2 regions of the Caballeronia sp. DA-9 genome follow, and region 1 is predicted to be linked to the other one. Evidence: predicted binding sites of a transcription regulator. Region 1 holds the regulator's gene; the other holds the start of a gene.
What was found. Region 1 encodes FliA, which starts transcription of late flagellar genes. Its sites were predicted from a motif close to CTAAAGTTTNNNNNNNNNNNGCCGNTA; they were not measured.
Positions count from the first base shown of each region.

Region 2: ACRWA7_RS17185 (flagellin) is a predicted target of FliA. The motif match lies at 1,684-1,710, and genes of this name have one in related genera.

Region 1 covers NZ_CP195133.1:3,591,218-3,594,408, reverse strand. Annotated here, with positions in the region: gene ACRWA7_RS32835 (flagellar biosynthesis protein FlhG) at 1-881, shown strand, start outside; gene ACRWA7_RS32830 (RNA polymerase sigma factor FliA) at 913-1,644, shown strand; gene ACRWA7_RS32825 (hypothetical protein) at 2,180-2,581, opposite strand; gene ACRWA7_RS32820 (hypothetical protein) at 2,598-3,137, opposite strand; gene ACRWA7_RS32815 (lytic transglycosylase domain-containing protein) at 3,152-3,191, opposite strand, start outside.
Region 2 covers NZ_CP195133.1:220,226-223,416, forward strand. Annotated here, with positions in the region: gene ACRWA7_RS17185 (flagellin) at 10-1,575, opposite strand; gene ACRWA7_RS17190 (aldo/keto reductase) at 1,861-2,808, shown strand; gene rpsU (30S ribosomal protein S21) at 3,172-3,191, shown strand, end outside.

The sequences.
Region 1 (3,191 bases):
ACCGCTCGCGAGTGGTCACGGTGTGCGGCGCACCGGCGGGCGGAATGGGCGGAACCGGCAATACGTCAACGGTCGTCAATCTCGCGGCCGCGCTTGCGGCGCAGGGCAAGGACGTGCTGGTTATCGATGAACGGCAGAACGCGTTGTCGGCGAGCCGCCTCGCGAAGGTGCCGTCCACGGGCGCGCTGGGCGCGGTGTTGTCCGGCAAGCGCTTCCTGCAGGACGCGGTGACGCGCACGCCGTTCGGCTTCTCGATGATCGCCGCGCCTCGCGACGAACGCATCAGCCACGACGCCGCCCATTGCCGCGTCTTGCTCGATGGTCCCGCTGATATCGTTCTCATCGATACACAGCCGGATCGCAGCGGCGCGCTGTCCACGCTTGCTGCGCAGGCGCACGACTTCGTGATCGTGACCCGCGTCGCGCCGGCCGCGATCACCGAGGCGTATGCCTGCATCAAGCGCCTGCATTACGCGCACGCCATTTCGCGCTTCCGGATCGTGGTGAATCACGTGAAGAACGCCGCCGATGCGCAAATCGCCTTCGACAACCTCGCCGGCGTCGCAAGCCGCTATCTCGCCGTGAAGTTGATGCCCGCCGGCTGCGTGGCTGAAGACGCGCGCGTGGCGAAGGCGCATGAACTGTCGCGCTGCGCCGTGGAAGCTTTCCCGACCACCGCCGCCGCTCGCGACTATCGTCATATCGCGGCCGATTTGCAGTATTGGCCGATGCCAGAAAGTTCGCACTTCGAATGGCCGGCGCAAGCCGCTTCCATGGAAACGCCGCGCAACATCGAGCGTTCGATCAACCCCGGGGCTGGTTTGCGCCGCACCGAATCGCCGTTGGCGGAGCTTGCGATGCGCAGCCCGGCGTCGGTGTGACGAAGCAAAAGAAGGAACAAAGGTGAACGCGATGTATAACGCCCAGGGAAAACTGTCACAAGCCGAGGTCCTGACCCGCTACGCGCCGCTCGTGCGCCGTCTGGGTCTGCAACTGGTCGCAAAAATGCCGGCCAGCGTGGATCTCGACGATCTGATTCAGGCCGGCATGATCGGTTTGCTAGACGCCGCGAGCCGCTATAAGGAAGATCAGGGCGCGCAGTTCGAGACCTACGCCAGCCAGCGGATTCGCGGCGCGATGCTCGACGAATTGCGGGCGAACGACTGGCTGCCGCGCAGCATGCGCAAGACGTCGCGCGAAGTGGAGTCGGCGGTGCACAAGGTCGAGCAGAACCTTGGCCGTTCGGCGAGCGAGCAGGAAGTCGCCGAGCATCTCAACATGCCGCTCGGCGAATACCAGACCATGCTGCAGGATCTGCACGGCAGCCAACTGATCTATTACGAAGACTTCGACCGGTCATCGGACGACGAACCGTTTCTCGACCGTTATTGTGTCGATAAAGCCGATCCGCTGTCTGCGTTGCTGGATGGCAGCTTGCGCTCGGCGCTGGTGGAAGCCATCGATAAATTGCCGGAACGCGAAAAGCTGCTGATGAGCCTTTATTACGAAAAGGGGTTGAACCTGCGCGAGATCGGCGCCGTGATGGAAGTCAGCGAATCGCGCGTGTGCCAATTGCATAGCCAGGCGGTTGCGAGGTTGCGGGCCAAGTTGCGGGAACAGGCCTGGTCGGGGGTTGAGGCTTGAGGGATTGGGTTTGCGGTTGGCGAAGTTTCGGGGCGCCGGCTTTTGCGCTTCGACTTCGCTTGGCGTTGGTTCCGGTCCAGTACATCGGGATTAACGATGCCGTCAGCAAGCGCGACATTGAAAGCAGCGCCGTTGCGCTCTCGACCTTCTGTGCGTCTGAGCTTTAAGCTGTTCTTGGTGCGCCCGGCTGGGATCGAACCAGCAACCCCTGCCTTCGGAGGGAGGTAAAATGATCCAAAAGCCTTAAATATCAAATACTTAGAAATTGGCTTTTGCACCAAATTTGCCGCGCTGCGTCCCTCAAAAGTCCCTCGCAACCTTCGGAAAGTTGCCCGAAGCGGAATTGCTCCGGCAGATAATTCTACCTTTTCCGGCCATACGGCAGTACTCGTTTCGGTTTGCTCGTGCAAGAAAGGTCGCCCTCGTGCGGTGGACCGTTATGCGCTCGTTCGGACACAACGAGAGCCATACGAGACGCGCGGCTGGACCGCTATCCCGTTAGCCTCGCCGAGCAATGTGTACCGGACAGGCGTTTTCAGGCGTCTAGCAGTGCGCCGATCCCCTCCACTAAAAACGTCTCTGCCGCGCGGCTTCCGACTTCGGACCAAAAGCCTACCCGCGAGGCGCACGCCTGCGGCTCGAATTCGTTCTCGCGCATAAATGCATCAAACAAATCGCGCAGCAGCGGCACCGCATCCGAACCTTCGCCAACATGGTTAACAATCAGGGCATTCGTGCGCAGCGCAAATTCACTACCGTTCCCCATCACAATGGATATATTGGCGAACACTTTATCGACAAATTTCCTGCGGCTTACCGGATCGCCAGACGCGAGAAATGTCGAAAACTCGCGGCGAAACTCGCAGCCTTCCATCGCACCGAGTAGCCGCATGTTCGCACTGCGTTCAACTCCATATGTATTCGTGAATTTGAGCATATTAGGTAATCTCGATTTATTGGGACTGTTGAGACTTTGCTTTCTTCATAGCGGCTTCGTCCGCAAACGCGCGATTTAATAAACTGGTGAAATGCACATCGTACATTTGCACCGCATCGTCCAGGGCGTAATATTCTTGCAACTCTCGCAGCGTGGCCTTTCCGCTATCGATTAAGGTGGAGATAATCGGATTGACGCCGCGAATGGGAAGGCTCTTTCCCCCAGCCGCGAATCGATCCGGAACTGTGTGCGGCTTCCAATCACGCATTTTGGAAATGTTGTAATCAACAACAATACCCATCACGGCCCGTAAAACCTTAAAGGGGTGTGCACCGTGTGTCGGGTCTGTTACGTGCGCCGCAATAGATCCCCGGTTATCGAGTTGAATCCATCCGTCCTCACTTAAGGCTTGCGTCTTGGATAACACTTCCCAAGGCTCCGGGTCAGCCGCGTCCGGTTCGCGGTCCACGAATAGCCGAAATGCATCGGCAGCGGAGAATTGCGTGGTTCGATACTTTCGGAAAGTTTCATAAAACTCTTTGGATTGACGAGACATTGTGGTTATGTCCTTTAGTATCTGATACCGTCTGCTGAGTCGTTGGCGAGTTCG
Region 2 (3,191 bases), 330 kb from region 1:
CAAAAATGCTTAGCCGAGGAGCTTCAGGACTTGTTGCGGCAGCGAGTTGGCCTGTGCCAGCACCGAGATACCTGCTTGCTGCAGCACTTGCGCCTTGCTCAGGTTCGCGGTTTCCTGCGCAAAGTCTGCGTCGGTGATTTGCGACTGAGCCGACGACAGGTTCGTCGATTGAGCCGTTTGCGTAGCTGAGATCGACGTGAAGCGGTTTTGCGCTGCGCCGAGGTTAGCCTGGATACCGTTGACCGTTTGCAGTGCGTTGTCGATCGACTCGATGGCAAGGTTGGCGCCGTTCGGTTGCGTCAGGTCGATGCCGGACACTTGTGGCGGGGTATTTTGAGCGTTAGCCGTCGCGATGCCAGTTGCTGCAGCCGCAGAATTTGCGTCGCTGAAGCCCGTCGGGGTCGTGCCGTTCAGTGCTCCGGTCGTGTTGAACGTCAGGGTTGCACCCGTGTCGCCGGTCGCCGGTGTTCCCGGTGTGGCGATGCTGGTAGTGTCGATCGAGAACAGTTTGCCAGCGGTCGTCGAGTCGATTGCCGAACCGTTTTGATCGGTAAATTTGAATGAACCCTTGCCATCTGCAAGAACGTTGATGGACGTTATAGCGGGTGTTGTACCGGCTGCTGCCGCAGCACCCGCGCTGGTCAAATTCAGGTTGCTGATCGTGCCAAGGTTGGTGTCGGCAGCAGCAAAAGGAGGGGTGTCGCCAAACTTCGTGTCGCCGTTGGTAGCGCTGATCGAGCTAAGGGCCGTTGCGGCTACGCCTTGTGCGGCGGTTTGGACAGTTGCGGGGTCAAACGCACCGCCGACTGCAGCCGTCAGCGTAAGGGCTTTGGGCGAGGTCTTCGAACCCGTGGTGGTAGCCGGATCGCCGAACAACTTGGTCGATACCGATGCCGACAATGCCTGGTTATTCTGATCCGTAAAGGTAAAGCCGCCATTGCCGTCAGCGAGAACGTTGATTGTTGTAATGGCTGCCGTGTCGCCGGCTGCTGCAGCAGTACCGTCGCTCTTCAGGCTGATGCCCGTGATAGAGCCGATGGTCGAGCCGATTTGCGGGACACCGCCGCCAAGCTTTGCTGCCGACACGCCGTTGGTCAGGTCGATGCTGATGGTCTGGCCGACGTTGGCGCCAACTTGGAAGCTGACGTTGCCAGCCGAGCCGTCCAGCACGTTCGTGCCGTTGTACGTGGTTTGCGAAGCAATACGGTTCACTTCAGCAATACGCTGCGTCACTTCTTTTTGCAGTGCTGCCTGATCCGACGCTGACAGCGAACCGCTCGATGCCTGCACGGCCAGTTGACGAATACGTTGCAGATTGTCCGTAATCTGATTCAAGCCGCTTGATGCCGTTTGCGTCATCGACACACCATCGTTCGCGTTCGAGACGCCCTGGTTCAGACCGTTGATCTGCGACGTCATGCGTGAGGCGATCGCTTGACCTGCTGCGTCGTCTGCTGCGCTGTTGATGCGTTTGCCTGATGACAGACGGGTGATTGCCGACGACAGCGCGCTCTGCGTGCCGTTCAGGTTCTGCTGGGCGACCAGCGAGTTGATATTGCTGTTAATACCGATCATTTTGGATTTCTCCTGAAGAAGCTGTGTGAGCTAAAGGGCTGTTTTTGGCTACTACGCCGTCCTGTTGCCTGGCGGTTCCGAGCGTGTTAGCCGGCCGCCTACTTGGGTTAGCGGCCCCTCGGAAAAAAACTTGAGGAATTAGAAAACGATTTGTAGAAGGAATAGCGAAAACATGGAAAAACGTTTGCCGTAAGGGTTTTGCAATGGGTCGCCGCCTGCGCGCATGAGGATTCACGGGTATTCTTTTTCGAGGACTTCTCTCAACCGCACACATCAGGAGCCGCCATGCAACACCGCACCATCGGTACTTCGGATCTCAAGGTCGCGCCGCTCGTCTTCGGTGGCAACGTGTTCGGCTGGACCGCCGACGAGCGCACGTCGTTCTCGCTGCTCGACGCGTTTGTTGACCACGGCCTCAATTTCATCGATACCGCCGACGTCTACTCCGCCTGGGTCGACGGGCATCAGGGCGGTGAATCGGAGACGATCATCGGCAAGTGGCTAAAAGAAAGCGGCAAGCGCGACAAAGTCGTGCTTGCCACGAAAGTCGGCATGCTGAGCACGCGGCCGGGGCTGTCGGCGGCGAACATCGAGGCGGCGGTGAACGACTCGCTCAAGCGGCTGAAGACGGACTACATCGACGTCTATTTCTCTCATCGCGACGATGATAAAACTCCGCTCCTCGACACGCTGGGTGCTTACCAGAAGCTGATTGCGGCGGGTAAGGTGAGGGTTATCGGCGCTTCAAACTACACGGGAGAACGCCTGGAAGAAGCGCTGAAGATTTCCGCGAAGGAGGGGATTGCGGGCTATCAGGTGTTGCAGCCGGAATACAACCTGTACGACCGCGCGGGTTATGAAGGTGATCAGGAGCCGGTTGCCACGGCGCACAAGGTTTCCGTTGTGACGTATTACAGTCTGGCGAGCGGTTTTCTGAGCGGGAAATACCGCTCGAAAGCCGATACCGAACACGCAGCGCGCGGCGCCAAGGTGACGGGTTACCTGAACGATCGCGGTTTGGCGATCATCGAAGCGCTAGTCAAGGTCGCCGATCGTCACGGCGTGGCGCCCGCTACAATCGCGCTCGCCTGGCTGATCGCCCGTCCCAGCGTGACCGCGCCGATTGCCAGCGCGACGTCGGTCAAACAACTGGAAAGCCTCGCCGAAGCCACGCGCATCACGCTTTCTCCAGAAGATGTCGCGCTGCTGAACGAGGTCAGCGATCCAGCGTGAGTTTTTGCATAAAAACCTGAAAAACCGCGGATTTTCATGGAGTTGCGCCCTGCAGAGCGGCTTTGCGGGGTTGGCGACACGTCAGCGATCTGATAACATCTCGCCCGAATCGAGATTTTTGCCCGATGACGCCGCATTTTTCGCGACGTCTGGCGGCCCGAAGTGCGCTGTTCCGGATTCCAGGGGAATGCGCATGCCGTGATCGGCGGTGAAATCCCACCTCTCTCTTTTCCGGCCTCCGTGGCCGCTTTGCTCGTGTCTGCTGCGTTGGGTGGACGATCGGAGTGCCGGCGCGCGGTGTAAGCCTGTTTGGTTACGCTTCGCCGCGCAGTCAGAAAAACGTATTAGCGATTTAGGACTTCCATGACCACTATTGTTTTGAA